3 regions of the Agrobacterium salinitolerans genome follow, and region 1 is predicted to be linked to each of the others. Evidence: predicted binding sites of a transcription regulator. Region 1 holds the regulator's gene; each other region holds the start of a gene.
The links. Region 1 encodes PhoB, which activates phosphate uptake and scavenging genes when phosphate is short. Its sites were predicted from a motif close to TGTCATNNANCTGTCAT; they were not measured.
Positions count from the first base shown of each region.

Region 2: the regulator PhoB is predicted to act here: its motif matches at 4,220-4,236, upstream of O9X91_RS15720 (YdcH family protein).
Region 3: the regulator PhoB is predicted to act here: its motif matches at 2,779-2,795, upstream of phnC (phosphonate ABC transporter ATP-binding protein).

Region 1 covers NZ_JAPZLN010000001.1:389,449-395,165, reverse strand. The annotation lists gene pstA (phosphate ABC transporter permease PstA) at 1-1,102, shown strand, start outside; gene pstB (phosphate ABC transporter ATP-binding protein PstB) at 1,117-1,932, shown strand; gene phoU (phosphate signaling complex protein PhoU) at 2,029-2,754, shown strand; gene phoB (phosphate regulon transcriptional regulator PhoB) at 2,785-3,468, shown strand; gene O9X91_RS01840 (GcrA family cell cycle regulator) at 3,848-4,381, opposite strand; gene O9X91_RS01835 (aspartate aminotransferase family protein) at 4,813-5,717, shown strand, end outside.
Region 2 covers NZ_JAPZLN010000004.1:102,658-108,374, forward strand. The annotation lists gene O9X91_RS15695 (flagellar motor protein MotA) at 1-85, opposite strand, end outside; gene O9X91_RS15700 (inositol monophosphatase family protein) at 286-1,086, opposite strand; gene O9X91_RS15705 (tetratricopeptide repeat protein) at 1,251-2,351, opposite strand; gene O9X91_RS15710 (thiamine phosphate synthase) at 2,360-3,013, opposite strand; gene O9X91_RS15715 (sulfite exporter TauE/SafE family protein) at 3,118-3,882, shown strand; gene O9X91_RS15720 (YdcH family protein) at 3,983-4,159, opposite strand; gene O9X91_RS15725 (YdcH family protein) at 4,393-4,596, shown strand; gene purE (5-(carboxyamino)imidazole ribonucleotide mutase) at 4,612-5,112, shown strand; gene O9X91_RS15735 (5-(carboxyamino)imidazole ribonucleotide synthase) at 5,124-5,717, shown strand, end outside.
Region 3 covers NZ_JAPZLN010000001.1:630,289-636,005, reverse strand. The annotation lists gene phnE (phosphonate ABC transporter, permease protein PhnE) at 1-798, opposite strand, end outside; gene phnD (phosphonate ABC transporter substrate-binding protein) at 869-1,774, opposite strand; gene phnC (phosphonate ABC transporter ATP-binding protein) at 1,860-2,720, opposite strand; partial or broken gene O9X91_RS03045 (DapH/DapD/GlmU-related protein) at 2,959-3,576, opposite strand; gene phnL (phosphonate C-P lyase system protein PhnL) at 3,573-4,280, opposite strand; gene phnK (phosphonate C-P lyase system protein PhnK) at 4,285-5,061, opposite strand; gene O9X91_RS03030 (alpha-D-ribose 1-methylphosphonate 5-phosphate C-P-lyase PhnJ) at 5,058-5,717, opposite strand, start outside.

The DNA of each region.
Region 1 (5,717 bases):
GTTTTCCGAACAGATCATCGATCCGAAGAATGAACGCGCCACAAACCCGACAAAGCTGATGACGGCCAATTATCCCGTCGTCGCCCGCGATGCGGTCGCCAAGGTTCTTGGTGTTGCGCCGACGGACCGCGCCGGCCTACGCGCCGTCAGCCTGCTGATTTCCGACAGCGTGCGCACGCAGCTTCGCGACATCGTCGTTGCCGATCCCGCCGTTATCGGCACCACGCGCACCGTCACGCTTCTCGCTTCGGGGGATGTCGACAGCGCCTTCAAGGGCCAGGTCGATCTGACGGCGGATGAAGCCAATCGCCGCATCTCTAACCAGCAGCTCGGCTGGATGAACCAGCTCGCCGAAAGCGGCCAGCTCGGCAAACATTTCAATACCGGCATCTTCTTCAACGGCGCGTCGAGCCGTCCGGAAGCAGCGGGTGTGGGTGTGGCGCTGATCGGCTCCTTCTACATGATGCTGATCGTGCTGGTGCTGTCATTGCCGATCGGCGTCGCGGCCTCCATCTATCTCGAGGAATTCGCCCCGAAGAACCGTCTGACGGATCTTATCGAGGTGAATATCAACAATCTCGCGGCCGTTCCTTCGATTGTTTACGGTCTGCTCGGCCTCTCGGTCTTCATCAACTTCATGGGCTTTCCGCGCTCGGCCTCGCTGGTCGGCGGCCTCGTCCTGACGCTGATGACCCTGCCGACGATCATCATTGCGACGCGCGCTGCCCTGAAGGCCGTGCCGCCGTCTATCCGCGCCGCCGCCCTCGGCCTCGGCGCTTCCAAGATGCAGACGATCTTCCACCATGTGCTGCCGCTCGCCATGCCCGGCATCCTCACCGGCACCATCATCGGTCTCGCCCACGCGCTGGGCGAAACGGCGCCGCTGCTCCTGATCGGCATGGTGGCATTCGTCGCGAATTACCCGACAACGCCGATGGATCCGTCCACGGCCCTGCCGGTGCAGATTTACATGTGGGCGAACGAAGCCGAGCGTGCCTTTGTCGAAAGGACATCCGGCGCTATCATCATCCTGCTTTTGTTCCTCATTGTCATGAATGTTGGCGCAATCCTGTTGCGTCGCCGCTTCGAACGGCGCTGGTAGAGGGAGATTGAGCAATGAACATGTTGTCGGAAGCAGCAGTTGAAAAGGCGCTGGACAAGAAAATGAATGAAGTCTCATACAAGATGATCGGCAAGGACGTTTCGGTTTATTACGGCGAAAAGCGTGCGCTCTACGACGTGAACCTGAATGTTCGCGAAAATACGGTGACGGCGCTGATCGGCCCGTCTGGCTGCGGTAAATCCACCTTCCTGCGCACCCTGAACCGCATGAACGATACGATCGACGGTTGCCGGGTGACCGGAAAAATCACGCTCGACACCGACGATATCTACGATCAGGCAATCGATGTCGTGGAATTGCGCGCCCGCGTCGGCATGGTGTTTCAGAAGCCGAACCCTTTCCCGAAGTCGATCTACGAAAACATTTCCTACGGTCCGCGCATCCATGGTCTCGCCCGCAACAAGGCGGATATGGACCAGATCGTCGAGCAGAGCCTGCAGAAGGCCGGCCTCTGGAACGAAGTGAAGGATCGCCTGCAGGAATCCGGCACGGGTCTTTCCGGCGGTCAGCAACAGCGCCTGTGTATCGCCCGCGCGGTTGCCGTCAGCCCGGAAGTGATCCTGATGGACGAACCCTGCTCGGCGCTCGACCCTATCGCGACCGCAAAGGTCGAGGAACTGATCCACGAGCTGCGCACCAATTACACCATCGTCATCGTCACGCACTCCATGCAGCAGGCGGCGCGTGTTTCCCAGCGCACGGCCATGTTCCACCTTGGTCACCTTGTCGAGGAAAACGAAACCGACAAGATGTTCACCAATCCGGACGACCAGCGCACGCAGGATTACATCATGGGCCGCTTCGGCTGATCCCGGCCGGCGCTTTATCGAAACCGAACAAGACTGGTGCCTCTGCCGTGCCCGCTTCCGGGCACGCGCATGCAGGCCAAGCCGGAGGACTAGACCATGACACAGACAACGACCCATTCGCATATTCTGTCGGCATATGACGACGAACTGAAATTCCTGACGCGCCGTATCGCCGAAATGGGCGGTCTGGCGGAACAGATGTGCGCCGATGCCGTGCGTGCGCTCGTCAACTCCGACGCCGCACTCGCCCAGAAGGTCATTTCCGACGACGCGATCCTCGATCATTCCGAGCGTGAGATCGGCGACAAGGCCATCGTCACCATCGCCAGGCGCCAGCCGATGGCTGCAGACCTTCGCGAGATCATCGGCACGCTACGTATTGCAGCGGACCTCGAACGCGTTGGCGACCTCGGTAAGAATACTGCCAAGCGTGTCATCGCGGTTGCCGGCACCGGCGTGCCGCGCAAGCTCGCCCGTGGCATCGAACACCTCTCGGAACTGGCGCTGGTACAGCTCAAGGAAGTCCTCGACGTCTATTCGACACGTTCGGCGGAGAAGGCAAATGCCATCCGCGAGCGCGACGAGGAAATCGACGCCATGTACACGTCGCTCTTCCGTGAGCTTTTGACCTACATGATGGAAGATCCGCGCAACATCACTACCTGCACGCATCTTCTGTTCTGCGCCAAGAACATCGAGCGTATCGGCGACCACGCCACCAATATCGCCGAGACGATCTATTACATGACCACCGGCAGCCAGCCGGAAGGCGAGCGTCCTAAGGATGACAGTTCCAACACGCTCGGTTCGGTGACCGAGTAACAGACAGGCAGCGGCTTGCGGAGTTAGTATATGGTGCCCAAGATTGCAGTTGTGGAAGATGAGGAAGCGCTGAGCGTGCTGCTTCGTTACAATCTCGAGGCTGAGGGATATGACGTCGACACGATACCCCGTGGAGACGAGGCCGAAATTCGGCTGCAGGAACGTATTCCAGACCTTCTTATCCTGGATTGGATGCTTCCCGGCGTTTCCGGTATCGAACTGTGCCGTCGGCTCAGAATGCGGCCGGAAACCGAACGCCTGCCCATCATCATGCTGACGGCGCGCGGTGAGGAAAGCGAAAGGGTTCGCGGCCTCGCCACCGGCGCCGACGATTATGTCGTCAAGCCGTTCTCGACACCGGAACTCATGGCCCGGGTCAAGGCCATGCTGCGCCGGGCTCGCCCCGAGGTTCTGTCTTCGGTGCTGAAATGCGGCGATATCGAACTGGATCGCGAGACCCATCGCGTTCACCGCAAGAGCCGCGAAGTGCGCCTCGGCCCAACGGAGTTCCGCCTGCTGGAATTCCTGATGACCTCTCCCGGCCGGGTGTTTTCCCGCTCACAATTGCTGGATGGCGTCTGGGGTCACGATATCTATGTGGACGAACGCACCGTCGACGTGCATGTCGGACGTCTGCGCAAGGCGCTCAATTTTTCGCATATGCAAGATGTCATCCGCACCGTGCGCGGCGCCGGATATTCAATGGAAGCCTGAGGAAACCGAAACCGATGGTTTCACTCGGGAAAAATTCCCAAAATTCAGAAGGCCCGCAGCCGGGATGGTGGCGGGCCTTCTGAATTCGAACCTTCCCCAACGCGTGTCCTTGTTGTTTTTGAAGGCGACAGACGGTCTGCTGAGAGTCGGATTGCGCGGTGAAACCAGACAGGAGGGATGGCGCGGCACGTCGCCGACGAACTCAAAGTATTTGCCGCAAGGGCGTGTCGCGATTTTACATCCGCAGAAGGCGGAAGAAGAGGAATTGGGAGCGCCTCTCAAACAGCGTGCGCCCATTCCGGGACCGCCTTGAGTTTTGCCATAAAAAAACGGGCCCGAAGGCCCGTAGTTTTTGAGTGTCGAATGCGTGCCGCAACACTCAAGCTTTGCGACGTTCGCTTACCGGCTGGTAGGCGAGTTTCGCATGGAACTTGCAATAGGGTGACGATTCCAGCGCTTCACAACCGCAGAAATGGAAATCGTCTTTCAAGGGATCGCCGACCGGCCACTTGCAGGTGCGCTCCGTCAGTTCCGTCAACGTCAGGCGACGGGAAATCGGGGTGACGACGTTTCTGGAAGGAACGTAATCGAGGACTTCCGCGGTCTCGATGCCGATCTCTTCCTGAAGAGCCGTTGCTGCGTTGGAACGGGTCAGAACCCGAGCAGGCGCTGTGCCGACACGGCCCGCGAAATTCGTCGCGCGCGGGGCAGGAGCGGCGGCGCGCTTGGGCGCGGAACGCGCCGAAGTGACCGGGCCGCCGGCCTTGACGCGACCCGGCAGGTTGAGACGGTGGACCTTGCCGATGACGGCATTACGGCTGACACCGCCCAGCTGCGCTGCTATCTGGCTGGCGCTAAGTCCCTCGGACCACAATTTCTTGAGTTTTTCGACCCGTTCGTCTGTCCAGTTCATGCCGCTTCTCCGCTCGTCGCGTATAATGTCGGCAGAATCCATCTCCGCCTCGCGGGCGTGCCGCGAGCGTGGTTTCTGCCTGATTTTCGGTGACTAGTTCCGCCGCAATGCAGTCTAGTAATTAGCGATTAACCTAGTGCCACGCAGACTCCGTGGCAAGAGTCGTGGGAATCATCTCGAATCGATTTTCCGGTTTTCCCCAACTTGCTGGCGAGTTGAGTCTGAAAGGCAACACCTTGGGCCTCATCCACCGCCACCTACTAGGGCTTGAGACGCCCGAGAAACGCGGACTTTTGTTGACATCGGCAGGCGAAGTGACAATAGTGCCCCTGCCGCCGCGAGGCGGCATTTTTGATTTTCAGGCGAGGGATAACCCCGAAAGCCTATTGACAACTGTCTGACAGCGCAACCGCGCAAGGAGTGATACAGCCATGGCCGAAGCCGCCGCGCCATTGTTCGATACGTTTGCAAGAGCCCCCCTGCGCTTCGAGCGAGGCGAGGGCGTCTGGCTGTTCACGGAAAGCGGCGAACGATATCTGGATTTTGCGGCCGGCGTTGCGGTCAATTCACTGGGTCACGCCCACCCGCACCTCGTGGAGGCGATCAAGACCCAGGCCGAGAAGGTCTGGCACGTCTCTAACCTTTATGAAGTGCCGGGCCAGGAAAAGCTTGCAAAGCGCCTGACGGAAGCGACATTCGCAGACAAGGTCTTCTTCACCAATTCCGGCGCGGAAGCGCTGGAATGCGCGATCAAGACGGCGCGCCGTTATCATTATTCCAAGGGGCATCCGGAAAAGTTCCGCATCGTCACCTTCGAAGGCGCCTTCCACGGCCGCACGCTCGCGACGATCGCCGCCGGCGGCCAGCAGAAATATCTCGAAGGTTTCGGTCCCAAGGTCGAGGGTTTCGACCAGGTGCCCTTCGGTGACGTTGATGCGCTGAAAGCCGCTATCACGGACGAGACGGCCGCGCTGCTGATCGAACCCATTCAGGGTGAGGGGGGTATTCGCGCACCAGCCAAGGAATTCCTGCAGCTGCTGCGGTCGCTCTGCGATGAGCATGGCATGCTGCTGATTTTCGACGAGGTCCAGACTGGTGTCGGCCGCACGGGCAAGCTCTTTGCCTATGAGCAGACAGGTGTTGCGCCGGATATTATGGCGGTTGCCAAGGGTATCGGCGGCGGCTTCCCGCTCGGCGCCTGCCTTGCGACGGCGGATGCCGCTTCCGGCATGACGGCAGGCGTGCATGGCACCACCTATGGCGGCAACCCGCTGGCCATGGCTGTTGGTAACGCCGTACTTGATGTCGTCCTCTCCGAGGGCTTCCTGGAAAAGGT
Region 2 (5,717 bases), on a different contig from region 1:
GTGTCGGACTGGACAGCTTGTGACTGTATTGCCGTGTGGTCACCGGTTTCTCGACGCCAAGATCGAGCAGCTCCGAATCCGCCATAACGTTCGCATTCCCTCTGGTCAGGTATCCAGCGGAAGCTATTTGAAAATTGCGACGATTTGAAGCGAAAAGCCGGTCTTTCGTCACAGGCGTTTTAGGAAAATGTGTGAGCACCCGGCAATGGAAAACAAAAACACCCGGCGAACATCCGCCGGGCGTCTAAAACTTGCAGAAACGGCAGGTTTTCCGTCGAAAACCCGTCAGCGGCCCGGGATCGGACGGTTGGCGACCTCAACGAGCGCCTTGTGGATATATTCGTTGCCGGCAGCGACAGAGCTGCTGCCGAAGATATCCGCGCCGCCCTTGATATCGGAAGCGAAACCGCCGGCTTCACGAATCAGCACCAGGCCTGCGGCCATGTCCCATGGCGAAAGATCAGCTTCCCAGTAACCGTCGAGACGGCCAGCAGCGACATAAGCGAGATCGAGCGAAGCCGCACCCATGCGGCGGATGCCGGCAGCCTCACCCATCACGTGACGAAGTTCGACAAGGAACTTGCCATGATTGCCACGGCCGAGATGCGGAACGCCGCAGCCGATGACGCAATCGGTCAGCGCCTTGCGCGCAGCGACGCGGATGCGGCGATCGTTGAGGAACGCGCCGCCGCCGCGCTCGGCGGTGTAGAGTTCGTCGGTGGCCGGATTGAAGATCACGCCGGCGACGACTTCACCATTACGCTCGAGCGCGATGGAAACCGCGAAATGCGGAATGCCGTGCAGGAAGTTGGTGGTGCCATCCAGCGGATCGACGATCCAGCGATGTGCGCCGTCCGTGCCCTTTTCCTCGCCGCCTTCTTCACCCAGGAAGTCGTAGGTCGGGCGGGCCTTCATCAATTCGTCGCGCACGATCTTCTCGGCTTTCAGATCCGCCTGCGAAACGAAATCGCTCGGTCCCTTGACCGAGACCTGAAGGTTCTGCACTTCACCGAAGTCACGCGACAAAGACTTACCCGCCTTGATGGCGGCCTGAACCATGACATTGAGAAGGGCTGAACGGGCCATCGATGTTGTTTCCTGGAAAGCTTGCGAACCGCCCGGAAGCTCACCGGGCAGGCACGTCATTATTTTCTTGAATTGAAAGTTTGCGGTTCAAGACCACAAAACGCGCGGAAATTCAAGGCAAAAAGCCCATGGGTCAATGCCAGCGCAGGAAGCCTGCCCTTCCATCACGTCGGGCGGAAACGATTTGCGGCCTCAATCGCTTTCTTCTGCTGCTCGTCGGTGATGCCGAGATAGAAGTCCTCGAGAGACGGATCCTTCAGGCCGGCGCGGCGGGAAAGCACATACCATTTGGCCGCCTCCACGGGATCCGGCCTCGTGCCGAGCGCCTGAATGTAAAGATGCGCCACCTTGTTCTGCGCCACGACATTGCCGCGCTGCGCCGCGCCGTAGAGCCAGCGGAAACCCTCATCCAGATTGCGCTCGCCGCCGAACCCATTGACCAGCCAGATGCCGAGATCGACCTGCGCGGTATCGTATCCAGCTTTCGCGGCCCGCGTCAGCCAGTCCCGCGCCTTTGCCTTTTTCTCGGCCGGCACATCCTTGAGCGACCAGTAAATCTGCGACACAGCATATTGCGCATCGGCAATGCCCTGTTCGGCGGATTTTTCATAGAACGGCAAAGCCATGAGCAGGCCCTTGGCTCCGGGATTTTCCGAAACCAGTATCTGGCCCCAGTTGAACTGGGCGGAGGCGTTGCCGGCTTCCGCCGCACGGCGCATGAAATCGTCGGCCTTCGCCTTGTCGCGGGTGACGAATTTGCCTTCCATCAGAATCAGCGCGAATTTGAACATGGCGACGGGATCGCCACCCTCAGCCGCCTGCTGGTACCAGAAAGCAGCGGTCTTCTCGTCACGGGCGATGCCCAGACCACGCGACATCATTTCCGCCACCAGCGTCTGGGCAGGTGCGTCACCGTTCTGCGCGCGGTTCAGCGCCTTGTCGAGCGCCTGCACATATTCGCCGCGCTGGAAATGCCCGTAAGCTTCGTCCACCCGGCCCTTGAATTCTTTTTCAGGCGGCAGCGCCGGCAATTCCGCGCCCATGCGCTGATAGACGTTCACCCCCGCAGACGGCTGCAAGTCCTTCTGCTCTTCGGATTGCACCCTGCCCTGACGGGTCGGCTGAGCCTCGTTTTCCAGCTGGCGGGACAGCGCATTGCTTTCGCTCTGCGGTCCGGACTGGGCAAACGCAACACCCGCCGGCGCGCCGAAAGCGAGCGCCAGCAGTGAAACGGAAAGGCAGAGGTGAACCGAGCGCATGATCATCGCCTGTATCAACCGCCAAACCGTGGCGCTTTTTCGTCAAGCAGGGCGTTGATTTCAGAAACGGCCTGGGCGGCGCCGCCGGCATTTTCAAAAACGCCGCTGCGCATGGCCACGAACTCCACCCCGGTTTCGGCCACGGCAACAACCGAGGACACATCGGCGCCACCCATGACGATGGCCGGGATTTCGATCATCGAGGCCCACCATTCGCCGAGCGCCAGGTTTTTGGGATGCGCTTCCGGCTTGATGTCGCCTTCGAGCTTTCCAAAAAACATGTAATCCGGATTGGCCTCGCCCTGCTCCAGCGCCTTATGACGGTCGTCCGCATTGCCGCCGCCGACGATGAGCTTCGGCGTGAATTTTTCCACGGCCTCCGCAAGCGCCTCGCCATTACCGACCACATGCAGGCCATCCGCCTTCACGCGGCCGGCAATGCGGCTGTCACCGGCGATGAGCGCCGCCGCACCTGCCTTCTGGACGACGGGCACGATCAGTTCGGCGCGTTTCTGGAAAGCGGCGTCATCCAGACCATATTGCGGAATGATAACGGAAGCGACATCACCGCCCCGCAATGCGTTTTCCACCTCTTTAGCCTGCTTTTGCGCGTCGTCCGATTGCGGAACGATCAGGACAAGGCGGCAACGGTCTTCAACTAGGGTCATCGATTCGTCCATTTCAGACAGAAGACGCTTGCTGCGCAATCTGCACTCGTTTTCATATGACAAATCCGATAAACCGGACCGGCGAAAGGATCAACCGTCCATCCATGCTCACCGATTTTCATTTTTATCTCGTCGCCATTCCCGCAGTCGTTCTCGTCGGCCTTTCCAAGGGAGGGCTGGGCGGCGCGCTGGCGCTGATGGGCGTTCCTTTGATGGCGCTTGCCGTATCGCCGGTGCAGGCGGCGGCCATCTTTCTGCCGATCCTGATCGTCATGGATATCGTGGCGCTTTTCGCCTGGCGGCACTACAACCACCGGGAAACGCTCCTCATCATGCTGCCGGGGGCTATTGCCGGCATCGCGCTGGGCTGGGCGACCTCAAGCCTCGTTTCCGCAGACGCCATGCGCCTTGTTGTCGCCTCGGTCACGATCCTGTTCGTGCTGCGTTATTTCTATGAAAGCTTCAAAAGCCGCAAGGGCCGGGAAATCCCGGCCAAGCCACAAAGACCGGCGGCTGCGACCCTCTGGTCCGGTCTGTCCGGTTATGCCAGTTTCGTGGCCCATGCGGGCGGCCCGCCCTTCCAGATCTACGTTCTGCCGCTGAAGCTCGATCCAAAGATCTATACCGGCATGAGCGTGCGGTTCTTCGCCATCATGAACGCGATCAAGCTCATTCCCTATTTCGCGCTAGGCGCACTGGACGCCACCAACCTCAAGACATCGGCAAGCCTGTTGCCGGTGGCGATGCTGGCGACGCTTGCCGGCGCCAAGGTGGTGAAATATCTGAAACCCGCGGTGTTTTACCCGCTCATGTACGCCATGGCGCTGATTGCGGCGCTTAAACTGCTGTGGGACGGACTGCCGCTCTAGATTCGGCAATAAAAAGCTCTGGCAGCAGGTTTTCGCCGCCAGAGCTTGAAACGCTCAGACCGTGGCCCTTCATTCATCGAGAGCCGCGGCCTGGCATAAATTAATGTCTCGTCGAGGCCTTGAGCCTCTGCAGTTCATCCTTCAGGCGCAGTTTTCGACGTTTAAGGTCCGCGATCTCTTTGTCGTCAGACGACGGGGAAGCAAGAATACTTTCGAGCTCCTCCTCCAGAGCACCGTGTTTCTTTTCGAGCGATGCAATATGAGCCTGAATGGTCATGCGGCACGTCCTTCCTTTTTGAACCTACCTCCAGCTCTCCATCGCTGGAGTTTCAGGTTTACGACGGCAATGTGACACGGATCGCGCCGCTTGTCGAAGGCGAAATGAAGGCAATAAGTGGGCAATTTGGTCGCAAGGGATAACTTCCCGTTACCGCGATTTGATGATAGAGCCTCGTGAACGATCACATACGCGCCGGAGCCGATCCGGCGGCATAAAATGGGGATGAACAGATGCCCGATCAGGACCAGGCGGACATCAGGCTCACGCTGGCGCGGCTGCGCCAGGAGCATGAGGATTACGACGCGGCGATCAACGCGATGATCCAGACGAGCTGCGATGCGCTGAGAATACAGCGCATGAAAAAAAAGAAGCTGGCCGTCAAGGACAAGATGACCCAGCTTGAAGATCAGGTCATTCCCGATATCATCGCCTGAGCCCGGAGACATTACGTGACAGCAGAAACGCCCCCCGTCGCCATCATCATGGGCAGCCAGTCTGACTGGGAGACCATGAAGAACGCCGCCGATACGCTGGATGCGCTCGACATCGAATATGAAGCCCGCATCATTTCCGCCCACCGCACGCCGGACCGGCTTTATGATTTTGCCAATGGTGCGAAGGACGAAGGCTTCAAGGTCATCATAGCTGGTGCAGGCGGCGCCGCCCATCTTCCAGGCATGACGGCCTCGATGACGCCGCTGCCGGTCTTCGGTGTTCCGGTACAGTCCAAGACCATGTCCGGGCAGGACAGCCTTTATTCCATCGTGCAGATGCCGGCCGGTATTCCCGTCGGAACGCTCGCAATCGGCAAGGCCGGCGCGATCAATGCCGCCCTTCTTGCCGCTGCGGTTCTGGCGCTTGGCGATGAGGACCTCGCCGACCGGCTGGACGCCTGGCGCGCACGCCAGTCTGCGGCTGTCGCGGAATACCCCATGGACAGCGCCCAGTGACGACAGGAACGATTGCAAAGACCAGTAACCTGACCATCGGCATTATCGGCGGCGGGCAGCTCGGGCGTATGCTGGCTATGGCCGCTGCGCGCCTCAACCACCGCACCATCGTGCTTGAACCGCAGGCGGATTGTCCGGCAGCGCAAGCCTGCAACGACCAGATCGTCGCGGAGTATGACGACGAAAAGGCGCTTGCGGAACTCGCAAGCCGCTGTGATGTCGTGACCTACGAATTCGAGAACGTGCCTGTCGCGGCGGCCGAAAAGCTCAGCCTCTCCGTTCCCGTCTATCCACCTCCGAAAGCACTCAGCGCCTCACAAGACCGGTTGACGGAAAAACGCTTCCTCAACGGCTGCGGCATCCCGACCGCCGATTTCCGCGCGGTGGACAGCCAGGAAGAGCTGGAGGCCGCATTGGCCACCTTCGGCGGCAAGGGCGTGCTGAAAACCCGCCGCATGGGTTATGACGGCAAGGGCCAGCGTCTCTTCCGGGGTGGCGAAGACCTCGCAGGCGCCTTTGCGGCGCTCGGCGGCGTGCCGCTGATCCTCGAGAGCTTCATTTCCTTCGAGCGGGAAATTTCGATCATTGCCGCCCGTTTCCTGGAT
Region 3 (5,717 bases), 240 kb from region 1:
GATGATGGTGGAAGCGCGCACGTTGATTTCGGCGCGCAGCAGCGCATAGGAGACGAAATTGGGCAGAACCTGCGGCACGATGGCGAAACGCACCCGTTCCAGCCAGTTGGCACCGGCGGCACGCAAGCCTTCATCCGGCTTCATGTCGGCATTTTCCACCACTTCGAAGAAGAGCTTGCCCAGCGCACCGATCGTATGGACCGAAATCGCAATGATGGCGGCGATCGGTCCGATCGAGAGGATGGCGGTCAGCAGCCCGGCGACGACGATTTCCGGAAAGGCGCGCAGCACTTCCATAATCCGGCGAACCACCCAGCGCACGAGCCCGGCGCCGACGAGATTGGTGGAGGCGAAGAAGCAGAGCACGAAGGCGAAACTCGTGCCGATGATTGTCGAGACCAGCGCAATATTGAGCGTGATGATCAGCTGGTAGATGAAGTGCGGGATGTAGAAACCATCGGTGATGTAAACGCGATCCGCGACGTAGTTATATTTCAGCGAACCATCCGCATAGGGCGACGGCAGGTCGAACATCGCCCGGAAGATTTCCAGCGGACTGTCAGGCACGAAGGTCTTCATGAAATCGAAGAAATAGGGCAGGCGCTCGAAAAACTTGCCTGAATTGGCCGCATTGGCGAAATTCAGGGAGGCGGCGAGGATGACGAGAAAGATCACGAGCGAAATGACGGTATAGATTCGTCGTGTCGCAAGCTGCTGTTGATAATGGCGCATGACCGTCCTGGACGATGCGCTCAACCCCTCGGGTGAGAGGGTACCATTGTGCAGTGTGGTCGCCATGCCGCTTTTCCTTTATTGGCAAAAGCGGCGGCGCCGTGGGGCACCGCCGCTTCCGGATATGATCGCAGGATCAGCCGCCGATAACGGACTTACGGGCGTCGATGATCGTCTGGTAGAAGGACGGATCGACCTTGATGTAGGCGGTGTTCTTGCCCTGGGTGAAGCCCTGGAAGCATGCGAGATCCTTCTTCGGCAGTTCCATGAAGAAGTCTTCGACCTTCTGCTTCATCGCGTCGCCGAGCTTGTTCGTAACCATCAGCGGACCGTTCGGGATCAGCGGCGACTTCCAGACTTCGACGATATCGTCCATGTCGAGGTTGCCCTTCTTGACCATCTGGTAGAGATTGCCGGCGGTGTAGCCTTCTTCCCACTTGCCAACGCCCGAACCGAAGGTGGTGCCAACGTCGAACTTCTTGTCGAGAACGGCGAGAACGAGGTTCTCATGGCCGCCGCCGAAGCCGGTTTCGGAGAAGTATTCCTTGACCGGAACACCGGTTTCCTTCGGGATGGCCACGTTCGGAACGAGGAAGCCGGAGGTGGAGTCCGGGTCGGCGAAGCCGATCTTCTTGCCCTTGGCGTCTGCCAGCGTCTTGATGCCGCTGTCCTTACGGGCAACCATGATCGTGTAATAACCGGTCGAACCGTCAGCGCCGGCCGTGGTCAGGATCGGGTCGACAGCCTTCGGGTCGGCCAGAGCGATCTTGGCGTAGGAGGATGCGCCCATGGAAGCGATGTCGATGGTGCCGCCGAGCAGGCCCTGGATAACGCCGTTATAGTCCGGCGACGGGAAAACCTGAACTTCGGAAACGCCGGTTGCAGCCTTGAGGCCATCGGCAACGCACTTGGTGTTGCGGATTTGGTCGGCTTCGTTTTCGGAGCCGTCGAGACCGATGCGCAGAACCTTGACGTCCTGAGCCATGGCGGAACCGGCCAGAACGCCAAGGGCGACTGCCGAAAGAAGGACTTTCTTCAACATGGACTTTCTCCTGTTTCCCGGCGAGCCGGAGTTTGTTGTGAAATATTGGCCCTTGACGCGGGCGCAAACGATGCTGAGCGGTTCCTCAGAGCCCGGCGAGAGCGAGCGGTTCGGGACCGGCAGATTGCTGCACCGGACGCGCGGCAAGCTGCGCGCCGGGAATATTGATGCTGGTCGAGGTCATGGTCTCGTCGATGCCGGAGCCTTGCGAATCGGTTCCGTAGATTTCGGTGACGGCGGCAGCAGTGAGCTCGGCGGGCGTTCCATCGAAGACGACGCGGCCCTGCGACATGCCGATGATGCGTTCGCAATAATTGCGCGCCGTATCCAGCGTGTGAAGGTTGGTGATGACGGTGATGCCTTCGCGCTCGTTGATGTCGCGCAGCGCGTCCATCACGATCTTGGCATTGAGGGGGTCGAGGGAGGCGATCGGTTCATCGGCCAGGACCATCTTTGGAGACTGCATCAACGCACGCGCAATGGCGACGCGCTGCTGCTGGCCGCCGGAAAGCGTGCCTGCCGCCTGCATGGCCACATGTTCGATGCCGAGCCGCTCGAGCGCGGCGATAGCCATCAGCCGCTCCTCATGGGTGAAGATGTTAAAAAGGCTGAGCGCCGTTGAACGGTGGTTGAGGCGGCCGAGCATGACGTTGGTGAGCACATCGAGGCGGGGCACCAGATTGAACTGCTGGAAGATCATGGCGCAGTCGCGCTGCCAGTTGCGGAGCGCCGCACCCTTCAATGACGAGACTTCCGTGTCGTTGAAATGAATGGAACCGGAGGAGGGATCGATGAGACGGTTGATCATGCGCAGCAGCGTCGATTTTCCCGCACCCGAGCGCCCTATCACGCCGACCATCTGACCCTGCGGTATCTCGACATTTACGGAATCGACCGCAGTGTGGTTGCCGAAACGGCGCGTGACTTGCTTCAGGTGAAAGCTCATTTCCCCGTCCAATCTTCTTTTGACGGGGTTCGACGTAACAGCGGTGCGTGAAGCGTGAGTGTCAGTTTGATGAAGAAAATATTACATAATTCGCAGATACGACACCCGTGGGTTCGCCGACAAACCTTTCTTCTGGCTTGTCATGCGGTGGAAATCCCGCGTGGCATATCGGGAGCCGACAAACAGAAATCCCGGGACATGACCCCGGGACTGCAATTGCTTCGGTATAGGCGGGAGTTTACCCGCCATATTTCGCCACGAAATCCTCGGCGGCGAGTGTGCGGAAATCATCCAGCGCGCTGCGCAGCCTCGCATGGTCCCAATCCCACCAATTCAGTTCATCCATGCGCTTGCCAAGCTCCGCGGTAAAACGCTCGCGGATCAGCCGGGCGGGCACGCCGCCGACGATGGTGTAGGGCGCAACATCTTTGGAAACGACCGCCCCGGCCCCGACGACTGCACCGTTCCCCACCGTGACGCCGGGCAGGATGGTCGCACCGTGGCCGATCCAGACATCGTGGCCGATCACCACCCGTTTGGCACGCCGGGCGGCGAAGAAATCCGTTTCATCTTCGGCGTCGTCCCAGTAGCTGCGGGCGCGATAGGTGAAATGGTGCAATGTCGCCCGCTGCATCGGATGATTGGTGGCGTTGATGCGGACGGAAGCGGCGATGTTGACGAATTTGCCGATGGTGGCGCACTAGATCGCGCCATCCTGCATGACATAGGAGTAATCGCCCATCTCGACCTCCTCAAGGCGGCAGCGCTCCGAAATTTCGGTATAGCGGCCGATCGAGGAATTGGTGACGCGGGCACTTTCGTGGATGACGGGTTCGAGACCGACCTTGACGCTCATGCCGCTGCCTTCCGGGGCGAGAATCGCGAAACGTCGAGAATGCGGTCGGCCACGGCTTCGCGCACTTCTTCGTCATGGAAAATGCCAAGCAAGGCGGTCCCCTTGCGCTTCTTTTCGGCGATCATCTCAACGACGACCCGCCGATTGGCGGCATCCAGTGAGGCGGTGGGTTCGTCGAGAAGCAGGATGGCGTGATCGGTGATGAAACCGCGTGCGATATTCACACGCTGCTGCTCACCGCCGGAAAAGGTTGCCGGCGGCAGCGACCATAATTCCTTCGGCAGGTTGAGCTTCGAAAGCAGCGCCGCTGCCTGCTCTCGCGCCTCCTCGACCGCAACCTTGCGGGCAAAAAGCGGCTCGGCGACGACGTCTATCGCTGGAACGCGCGGCACGGTGCGCAGGAACTGGCTGACATAACCAATCGTGCGGTGGCGGATATCGAGGATCGTGCGCGGCGAGGCATTGCCGATATCGACGACCTGGCCCTCATGACGAACGAGAATCTGTCCGCTGTCGATGGCGTAGTTGCCATAGAGCATTTTCAGGATCGAGCTTTTGCCGATGCCCGAAGGGCCGCCGAGCACGACGCATTCGCCGCTAGAGACGGAGAAATTGACATCGCGAACGACTGGCAGCTCGATACCGTCGCGAAGATGCATGGTGAAGCTTTTGAAGACTTCCGAAACGATGAGAGGCGTCGTCATGGCATCAAACCTGCAAGATGGAGGAAACAAGCAATTGCGTGTAGGGCTCGCGCGGATCGTCCAGCACCCGGTCGGTGAGGCCATGTTCGATGACGTCGCCGCCCTTCATCACCATCATGCGGTGAGAGAGAAGTCGCGCCACCGCGAGATCATGGGTGACGACGACGACCGCAAGACCGAGATCGTTGACGAGGCCGCGAACCAGATCGAGCAGACGTGCCTGTACCGAGACATCGAGGCCGCCGGTCGGTTCGTCCATGAAGACGAGGCGCGGCGATGTGACGAGGTTGCGGGCGATCTGCAGGCGCTGGCGCATGCCGCCGGAAAAGGCGCGCGGCTGATCGTCGATACGGTCGGTGCCGATTTCCACCCGCTCCAGCCATTCGCTGGCCGATTGCCTTATATTGCCATAATGCCTGTTGCCGACGGCCATCAGCCGCTCGCCGACATTGGCGCCGGCGGAAACCGCCATGCGCAGCCCATCTGCCGGGTTCTGGTGCACGAAACCCCAGTCCGTCCGCATCAGGAAACGCCGTTCGGCCTCACCCATATGATAGAGGTCACGCACCGTGCCGTCGCGCATGCGATATTCCACGCTGCCCGCCGTCGGCATCAGCCGGGTGGAAATGCAGTTGAGGAGGGTGGTCTTGCCGGAACCGGACTCACCGACGATTGCCAGAACCTCGCCCGGATAGAGGTCGAAGGACACGTTGCGGCAGCCGGCGCGGTCGCCATAATATTTGGAAACGTCCCGGACTTTCAGAAGCGATGCGTCGCTCATTCTGCGGCCTCCTTCACTTCTGCCAGCAGATGGCCCTTGTGGCCATGGGCGCGGCGGTCCTCGCAATGGTCGGTATCGGAGCAGACGAACATGCGTCCGCCCCTGTCGTCCAGCACCACCTCGTCCAGATAGACATTCTCCGCCCCGCACAGCGCGCAGGGCTTGTCGAAACGCTGGATTTCAAAAGGGTGATCTTCGAAATCGAGGCTGACGACATCGGTATAGGGCGGCACGGCATAGATGCGCTTTTCGCGCCCTGCGCCGAACAGCTGCAGGGCGTCCGAGAGATGCATTTTCGGATTGTCGAATTTAGGGGTCGGCGACGGATCCATCACGTAACGCCCGGCCACCTTCACCGGATAGGCATAGGTGGTGGAGATGCGGCCGTTGCGGGCAATATCCTCGTAAAGCTTGACGTGCATCAGGCCATATTCTTCGAGCGCGTGCATGACACGGGTTTCTGTCTCGCGCGGTTCGAGAAAGCGCAGGGGCTCGGGGATCGGAACCTGATAAACGAGCACCTGGCCCGAATGCAGCTCCTCTTCCGGAATGCGGTGCCGCGTCTGGATGATCGTTGCATCCTTCGTGCGGGTAGTGACCGCCACATTCGCGACCTTCTGGAAGAAGGCACGGATGGAAACGGCGTTGGTCGTGTC